One region of the Brotomerdimonas butyrica genome, then DNA from elsewhere that is predicted to be linked to it. Evidence: predicted binding sites of a transcription regulator. Region 1 holds the regulator's gene; each other region holds the start of a gene.
What was found. Region 1 encodes HrcA, which represses chaperone genes, less so after heat shock. Its sites were predicted from a motif close to TGTTAGCACTCNNNNNNNNNGAGTGCTAACA; they were not measured.

Region 1 (3,227 bases):
GATCGTTTATCGAGATGGTGTATGGTCCGCTTACTGATGTGGCAGAGAATGTCGTGATACATGAGGATAGCGAAGAAGACGGCTCGTGTGACGATACGCGCGTCCATTCCAGGGCGCGGATCGCCGACGTGTTCGGCATGAGCAGGGAGAGTGCTGATGATCGTCTGAGAGAGCTGATAGATGAAAGGCTTTCGTTCGAATATCCTTATATGGATGTTTCGGGAGTGAAATCGAAGTATTCGGTAACGGAGCTCAACAGGCTCAGACAGGAGGAACTGGCTGAAAATGCCGGAAAAGATGCGGACGTGATGTCAGACATATATGCAAAGGCTGCAGCCGGCGAACTGCCGGACGGACGCGGTGAACGCAGTACGACTCTCGCACAGCCTGCATTTTCCATGGAAAGAGACAGAATAAGCAGCATGCAGACCGGTACGCTGATGCATCTTGTTGTCGAAAAGCTCGACTTTGCGGAAGCGGCGGCGCATGGCCGGCAGTACATCAGAGAGACCATTGACAGACTGTGTGAGGACGGTACGATAACGGATGAAGAAGCCGCTGCGGTGCGTATAGATAATATAGAAGCGTTTTTCCGCGGAGAGCCGGGAAAGCGCGCAGCGATGTCAAAGCATCTGTACAAGGAGCGCGAATTCATACTCCGCAGGAATGTAAAGGGAGCAGACACGATCGTGCAGGGTATCATAGACTGCTATTTCGAAGAGGAAGACGGCATCGTGCTTATCGATTACAAGAACAGCTATGCGGGAAACGAAGAACGTGAGCGTGAGCTCGTGCGGATGTATGAAGGTCAGATAGACATATACAGAGAGGCGCTGGAAATCGCATCCGGAAAGCCTGTGAAGGAGGCGTACCTGTATCTGTTCGGATCGAAAAAGTTCATCGCGGTAAAATGAAAAGCGATGTGCAGGACGACGGATATTTTACAATGTTTTTTATTTTTAAAATGAATGATAAAAAATACCGGTAAACGATAAAAAATTTTGAAATAAGTGTTGACAATATACCCATTGGGTGGTAAATTTAAACTGTAGTTAGCACTCGAAGACAATGAGTGCTAACAACAGGAGGCCTAAGATGGATTTAAGTGAAAGAAAACTGAAAATATTACAGGCCATCATAGCTGATTTTATCAGGACTGCCGAGCCGGTAGGCTCAAGGACCTTGTCGAGGAACTATGATCTGGGCATAAGCCCGGCGACGATCCGAAACGAGATGTCGGATCTGGAGGAGATGGGTTATCTTACTCATCCGCATACGTCTTCCGGCAGAGTTCCTTCCGAGAAGGCATACAGACTCTATGTAAATGAGATGATGCCGAGGACAGAGCTCAGTGCGGCGGCAAAGGACGCTATAGCGATGCAGCTTCACAGCAATGTGAACGAGCTGGAGAATATAGTGCAGCGTGCGGCACATGTGCTGTCAGAGATCACGAGTCTTACAGCGTTTGCGATGACACCGAAGAAGGATCAGGACACTCTGAAATATATAAACCTGCTTCCGGTCGATGAGCGGACAGTGGTGCTGATGCTCGTATCGGAGAGCGGCAAGGTGTCCAATACATCGGTGTATCTGGACAGAGCGGCTTCTGAGGAAACGCTCAGGATACTGGCAAAGACGATGACGTACAACTACCGCGGCAAGACGCTGAGCGAGGCACTGACGCTCGATATAATCAAGGCATTCAAATCAGATGCTGAAGCGATGGCAATGTTTGAAAAGAATATCGTTCCGAACTTCGTGAAGACTCTTGAGGATATGCTCAATGTGAACCTTTACATGGACGGACTCACAAACATATTCTCGATACCGGAATACAACGATATCGATAAAGCCAAACTGTTCCTGGAGATGGTGAGCCGCAAGGAGGATCTCACAAAGACTCTGATAAACAGAGACAACGGTGTGATAATAACCATAGGCAACGAGAACCAGAACGAGATGATGCAGGACTGCAGTCTCATAACAGCGACATATCATGTCGACGGCAAGATGGTCGGCAAGATCGGAGTTATAGGTCCTACGAGGATGCGATACGGCGAAGTCACTTCCGTCGTTGAGTACCTTACAGATAATATAAGCAAGGCTTTTATGATAACGGAAGGAGACGAGGATGGCAAAGATTGATATAGACGATAAGGAAAAGAAACAGGAACAGGCTGAAGATCAGGCTCCGGAAGATACAGGGGCTGAAGAAAAGGCCGAAGATAAAGAAGAGACTGGAAAGGATGCCGGCGAAGCTCCGGAGGCTTCCGAAAAGAAGGAGCCGGAGGAAGACGGCGATACCAGATACCTGAGACTTATGGCTGATTTCCAGAACTATAAGAAGAGGGTGGAGAAAGAAAAGACAGATCTTTATTCATACGCCAACGAGAAGCTGATAACCGAGATGCTCGATGTGATCGACAACTTCGAGAGAGCGCTCGAGCATGATGACGGCGACGACGGCTTCAAGAAGGGTATGGAAATGATATTCAAGCAGCTGAGCGACGTCCTTGAAAAGGCGGGCCTGGCTGAGATCCCGGCACTTGGCGAGGAGTTCGATCCGAACTTCCACAACGCCGTGATGACAGAGGAAACTGAAGAATACGAAAGCGGCAAGGTTTCCGGCGTGATGCAGAAGGGCTACACCCTGAACGGCAAGGTAATAAGACCGTCGATGGTAAAAGTAGTCGGCTAGCTTTCGAAAAAATATATATCCAGGAGGAAAATAAAATGGGAAAAGTAATAGGAATCGATTTAGGAACAACAAATTCATGTGTAGCAGTTCTTGAAGGTGGAGAACCTGTTGTAATAGCTAATGCGGAAGGTAACAGAACCACACCGTCAGTCGTAGGTTTTGCAAAGAACGGAGAAAGACTCGTAGGTGAAACTGCAAAGAGACAGGCGATCACTAATCCGGACAGAACGATAGCGTCGATCAAGAGATATATGGGTACAGACCACACTGTAGATATCGACGGAAAGAAATATACACCGCAGGACATTTCGGCAATGATCCTCGGAAAGCTGAAGTCAGATGCAGAAAGCTACCTCGGAGAAAAGGTAACTGAAGCTGTAATCACAGTTCCGGCTTACTTCACAGACAGCCAGAAGCAGGCTACGAAGGATGCAGGAAAGATCGCAGGTCTCGATGTAAAGAGAATCATCAACGAGCCTACGGCAGCATCACTGGCATATGGACTCGACAAAGATGAGTCACAGCACAA
Region 2 (3,227 bases), on a different contig from region 1:
CTGTCGCTGCTGAAAAGCATATATCAGATATACGCTTCGCTTTCGATCGGTCAGCTTGCAGGAAAGTACAGGATACTTCTTTCACTGGGCGCTTATGTCGGTATAAATATAGTTATAACTGTGCTGGCGGTGCTGATCATGATGCTGCTGGATGTTACGGGAGCACTGAGCGGATGGAGCTCGTTTTCGGTGAATACGGTGAATGACATGCTGAATGCAGGGCAGACGGTACTGGGCTTCGCTGCGGCTGTAACGGTCATCCAGCTGGCGGCTTTCCATGTGATAACGGAAAGGATACTGTCGCTGAGACTGAATCTGCAGTGATGAAGCGATGTAGTACAGGATCGGTGTCAGGGAAAGCGGGGAGCATGATATGATGATATCTATAGACGAATTCACGGAAATAATGGATGATATAGCACATGAGCTGCCGGATGAATTTTATCGTGATCTGAACGGCGGCATACTCATACTGCCGGACAGGAAGCTCAGCCCTTATGCAAAGGCTGCGGATCTGTGGGTGCTCGGGACTTATGTGCACAGCTCGTCGATGGGCAGGCTGATAGAGATATATTACGGTTCGTTCTGTGAACTTTTTGCGGGAAGCAGCAGAGAACGGCTTATAGAAGAAATGCGGGAGACTCTTTATCACGAGTTCACACATCACATGGAATCGCTTGCCGGAGAAAAAATGCTCGAGGAAAAGGATGCACAGCAGATCAGAGATTATATAAATCGCAGTAATGACAGGGGACAGGGGTGACAGATGCTCTGCGTCACATCGATCAGCACACGGATACATGATGATCGGCACACAGAAATATGCTTATTCTATCATCAAAATATCGAATTATTTACTTGAAATTAACATACAATATAATTATAATTAAACTTGGCTAGGGAACAGTGCAGAAACTGCACGTCATATATTCCGAGCATGATATCCTGAGATGTGCGATGAGGTAGTATAATTCAACCTACATGATGACATTGGGAGTCCGGGTTTTTGACTAGCTTATGTCGGGCCGTCCCTGAACGGAAGACAGAAGCGGGAACAGGGCACCCCCCTATTGTAAAGATAGGGTGTGAATTATATCCTTGACGGCATGTCGGGATTTTTTTTTTGCGAAAAAAAGTAAAATTTCCCACGCCGGCACTTGATTTTTGAAAAGAATTGTCCTATTATATTGTTAGCACTCGATAAAGAGAAGTGCTAACAAATGAAAAATCAAAACGAAAGGATGATTCAAAATGGCTAAAAAGCAATTCAAGGCAGAGTCAAAGAGACTTTTGGATTTAATGATCAATTCGATCTACACACATAAAGAAATATTTTTAAGAGAGCTGATCTCCAATGCGAGTGACGCAGTGGACAAGCTTTATTACAAGACGATCACAGAAGGCGATACGGGAATATCTCGTGATGATTTCGGTATCAGGATCGAAACCGACAGAGAGAACAGGACACTCAGGATCATCGACAACGGCATGGGCATGACGAGAGAAGAGCTGGAGAAAAACCTGGGAACTATCGCAAAGAGCGGATCGCTGGATTTCAAATCCGAGATGGACAAGAAAGACGAGATCGACATAATCGGACAGTTCGGCGTAGGCTTTTACTCGGCGTTCATGGTCAGTGACAAAGTCAGCGTGCTGAGCAGAGCTTACGGATCAGATGAAGCGTACATGTGGGAGTCATCCGGAGCAGACGGATACACGATCACAGAAGCAGAGAAAGACAGCAACGGAACAGAGATAACGCTGACGCTCAAGGAAGATACAGACGACGAGAATTACAGCGAGTATCTCGATACTTACAAGATAAAGAGCCTGATCACGAAGTACTCAGACTACATCAGATATCCTATACAGATGATGGTAGAGAAGCACAGACTGAAACCGGGCTGCGAAGACAAGAAGCCTGAAGAGCAGGAATACGAGACATATCAGGAACTCGAAACGCTCAACAGCATGGTGCCTCTCTGGAAGAAGAACAAGAGCGAGATAAAAGACGAAGACTACAACGAATTTTACAAAGACAAGTTCTACGACTTTACAGATCCTGCAAAGGTCATACACACCGACGTCGAAGGCGTGGTAAGCTATACGGCACTGCTGTTCATACCGGGACAGGCTCCGTTCAACTATTACACTAAAGACTATGAGAAAGGCCTGCAGCTTTACTCGTCAGGCGTGCTGATCATGGACAAGTGCCCGGATCTGCTGCCGGACTATTTCAGCTTCGTAAAGGGCCTTGTGGATTCACAGGATCTGTCGCTGAACATTTCCAGGGAAATGCTGCAGCATGACAGACAGCTCAGAGCAATAGCACAGAGACTCGAAAAGAAGATCAAGAGCGAGCTGCTTTCCATGCTCAAGACCGATCGTGAAAAATACATCAGCTTCTTCAAGAACTTCGGACTGCAGCTGAAATACGGACTTTACGACAGCTTCGGAGCAAACAAGGAAACGCTCAAGGATCTGCTGATGTTCTATTCGTCTACTGAGAAAGCGCTCGTTACGCTTTCGGAATACGTGAGCAGGATGAAGCACGAACAGAAATACATCTACTACGCTTCGGGCGAGACTGTAGAACAGATAGACAGACTGCCGCAGACAGAACTCCTCAAGGAAAAAGGCTATGAGATACTCTACCTCACAGACAGCATAGATGAGTTCGCACTGCAGGTTATGCGCGAATTCGACGAGAAACAGTTCAAGTCGGTATCGGGCGAGGATCTCGACATCGAAGAATCGAAGGAAGAAAAAGAAGCTGCGGAGAAGCAGGCGGAAGAGAGCAAGGATCTGCTCGAGTTCATGAAGGAGTCACTGGACGGCAAGGTTTCAGAAGTAAAGCTTTCGCACAGACTCAAGAGCCATCCTGTGTGCCTGACGTCAAAGGGCGGACTTTCCATAGAGATGGAAAAGGTGCTGAACGCTATGCCTACAGACGAAAAAGTGCAGGCTGAGCGCGTACTCGAGATCAACGCAAAGCATCCTGTACTCGAAAAGCTCAAGAAGGAATACGATACGGACAAGGATACGGTAAAGAAGTACACCGCGCTGCTCTACGACCAGGCTAGACTGATCGAGGGGCTGCCGATCGAGGATCCTGTGGAATTTTCGAATGCGGTATGCGAGCTGATGACAAAATAGCGCAGATCATGATGACCGGAGAGCATGCAGATGCGATGAAAGCGCATGCGGACGAGCGGACGACATGAAAA
Region 3 (3,227 bases), on a different contig from region 1:
GGTCTCTGGAATTTTGCACCGATAGACATAGAAACACCTAATCATGTGGCGCTCGAGAATATGCATATAAGCGACAGCCTGCATTCTCTCGCATACCATATGAACAGAAATCAGAGTCAGGAATAGGCTCAGGGTGTATTACATAAGAATATTGGTAAATTAAATAACCGTTTCATTATGAAACGGTTATTAATTATCACATTGATATATGTTTTTTTGAACTACTCTTCAACTGGAGCATCCACAGGACATGCGCCTGCGCAAGCACCGCAATCAATGCAAGTGTCAGCATCTATAACATACATAGAATCGCCGGCTGAGATAGCATTTGTAGGACATTCGTCCATGCAAGCTCCGCAACTGATGCATGAGTCTTTGATTACATAAGCCATTGTAAGTACCTCCTTTAAAATTATCACTAAATGACAAACTGATTATAACAAACCTTAACGAGGAATTCAAGATTAAAGTTTACGTACTTACAGGGAAAAGCGGTCAGGAAAGAGCTTTAAGACCGCGGGATCCTGCAGATGGATCGATATGGATATCATATATATGAAAGAGAAAGGGACAGTGTAATGGCAAGAGAAGATAACGGAGTACTGATCGCCGAGGGGGTAAGAGATTTTGATCTCGACAATATCTTTGACTGCGGGCAGTGTTTCAGGTGGGAAAAGACAGCTGACGGGATGTATGCGGGGACCGCTCACGGCAGAGTGGCGGTCATGGAGTATGACAGTGACACCGGAGTGCTGAAGATACACGGCGCGGATGAAGACGATTACAGGAACATATGGCATCATTATCTGGATCTTGACAGAGATTACTCGGAGATAAAGAAACAGCTCTCATGCAAAGACGAGGTGATCGCAAAGGCCATCGAATACGGGCCGGGCATACGCATACTCAATCAGGACAAATGGGAGACCCTGATCTCATTTATAATATCTCAGAACAACAACATACCTCGTATAAAGAAATGCATAAACTCGCTGGCTGAGACGCTGGGCAGCAGAGCAGGGGCGCTCGCCGGAAAGGAATTCTATGATCTGCCGTCCCCGGAAGTGCTGGCGGGAGCTTCACTGGATGATCTCGCTCCATGCCGGCTCGGATACAGAGCGAAGTATCTGATCGATACGGCGAAAATGGTAGCGGAGGAAGGTATAGAGAGCCTGGAGAGGCTGGGAACGGATGAGGTGAGCTCGGACGAGGCTTTCGATCAGCTCAGGAGGTACACCGGTGTAGGACCGAAGGTGGCAAACTGCATCGCTCTGTTTTCGCTGGGAAAGATGGACCGGTTCCCGATAGACGTCTGGGTCAGGAAGGTCATGAACAGGCTGTACGGCATGGATGAGGGCGATATGAAGGCTATGGCGGACTTTGCGGCGGAACATTTCGGAGAGTACGGAGGAATAGCCCAGCAGTATCTTTTCTATTACATAACTCACAACAAAAATCTGTGATCCGCTGAGCGAAGAAAATCAAAAAAGGTGGTTGACAAATAGCGGAAATGGCTGTAAATTATAGTTAGCACTCGGAAATAATGAGTGCTAACAATCGCCGGGGCGTCGGCAGCATTGCAGAATTGCTGCATGACAGATGCAGCGACGGCCGCGGAGTGAGCTTTGCATAAAGCTCAGACAGAGGTGCATATAAAAAGGAAAGATCCTTTTTCAAATTATATAAGAAAAATGTAAAGGAGATGACATAATGAGTATTGGAATCAAACCTTTGGGTTCAAGAGTAGTTATCAAGAAAATAGAAGCGGAAGAAAAAACGGCGAGCGGTATCCTTCTTACGAGCTCGGCTAAGGAAAAACCGCAGGTTGCTGAGGTAGTTGCAGTCGGACCTGGAACAGAAGACGAGAAAATGGAGCTCAAGACAGGGGACAAGGTGATATTTGCTCAGTATGCCGGTACAGATGTCAAGTACGGCGGCGAAGAGTACTCGATCATGAACCAGAGAGACATTCTGGCGATAGTTGAATAATAAAGGGAGGTATTTTGATATGGCAAAGGAATTACATTACGGAGAAGATGCCAGAAGAAAACTTCAGGCAGGTGTAGATAAATTAGCAGATACAGTTAAGATCACGCTGGGACCTAAGGGCAGAAACGTGCTGATCGACAAGAAGTTCGGCTCACCGCTCATCACAAACGACGGTGTTACGATCGCAAGAGAGATCGAGCTCGAGGACTCAGTGGAAAACATGGGTGCGCAGGTAGTCAAGGAAGTCGCTTCAAAGACTAACGATGTGGCAGGAGACGGTACGACTACTGCTACTCTGCTGGCTCAGATCATAATCAAGGAAGGCTTCAAAAACGTTGCTGCAGGAGCTAACCCTATGGTACTCAAGAGAGGTATCCAGGGCGCTGTAGACGTTGCTGTAGATGAGATCAAGAGACTGGCTCAGACAGTGGACAACAAGGACAGCATCGCTCAGGTAGCAGCAGTATCAGCTGCAGACGAGAACATCGGACAGCTGATCGCGGAAGCTATGGAAAAAGTGGGAAAAGACGGAGTCATCACTGTCGAGGAATCAAAGACTATGGGAACTACTCTCGATGTAGTTGAAGGTATGCAGTTCGACAGAGGATACTTCTCACCATATATGGTAACAGATACAGAGAAGATGGAAGCGGTTCTCGAAAACCCTTACATCCTGATCACTGACAAGAAGATATCGAACATCCAGGAGATCCTGCCTGTACTCGAACAGGTAGTTCAGCAGGGAAGAAAGCTCCTCATCATCTGTGATGATCTGGAAGGCGAAGCTCTGGCAACTATCATCGTCAACAAGCTCAAGGGAACATTCGACTGCGTTGCAGTAAAAGCACCTGGATTCGGTGACAGAAGAAAGGCTATGCTCGAAGATATCGCTATCCTGACAGGCGGTACAGTTATTTCATCAGATCTCGGATATGAGCTCAAGGAAACTACTGCAGATATGCTGGGAAGCGCAGGCACTGTAAAGGTAGACAAGGAAAACACTGTTATCGTGAACGGTGCGGGAGATGCTGAGGAGATCAAGGCAAGAGTTGCTCAGATCAAGACTCAGATCGAGAACACTACTTCGGATTTCGACAGAGAAAAGACTCAGGAAAGACTTGCCAAGCTGGCTGGCGGCGTAGCTGTCATCAAGGTCGGCGCAGCAACAGAAACTGAGCTGAAGGAAAGAAAGCTGAGGATAGAAGACGCTCTGAACGCTACAAAGGCAGCAGTTCAGG

Region 2: htpG (molecular chaperone HtpG) is a predicted target of HrcA. The motif match lies at 1,189-1,219, and genes of this name have one in related genera.
Region 3: OCV59_RS10260 (co-chaperone GroES) is a predicted target of HrcA. The motif match lies at 1,526-1,556, and genes of this name have one in related genera.

Annotation. Positions count from the first base shown of each region.
Region 1 is NZ_JAOQJP010000007.1:69,070-72,296, forward strand. It holds gene addA (helicase-exonuclease AddAB subunit AddA) at 1-914, shown strand, start outside; gene hrcA (heat-inducible transcriptional repressor HrcA) at 1,096-2,145, shown strand; gene grpE (nucleotide exchange factor GrpE) at 2,132-2,698, shown strand; gene dnaK (molecular chaperone DnaK) at 2,734-3,227, shown strand, end outside.
Region 2 is NZ_JAOQJP010000001.1:181,274-184,500, forward strand. It holds gene OCV59_RS00780 (hypothetical protein) at 1-324, shown strand, start outside; gene OCV59_RS00785 (metallopeptidase family protein) at 374-763, shown strand; RNA gene ssrS (6S RNA) at 940-1,120, shown strand; gene htpG (molecular chaperone HtpG) at 1,252-3,156, shown strand.
Region 3 is NZ_JAOQJP010000014.1:44,500-47,726, reverse strand. It holds gene OCV59_RS10275 (redox-sensing transcriptional repressor Rex) at 1-126, shown strand, start outside; gene OCV59_RS10270 (DUF362 domain-containing protein) at 222-392, opposite strand; gene OCV59_RS10265 (DNA-3-methyladenine glycosylase family protein) at 579-1,463, shown strand; gene OCV59_RS10260 (co-chaperone GroES) at 1,717-1,989, shown strand; gene groL (chaperonin GroEL) at 2,009-3,227, shown strand, end outside.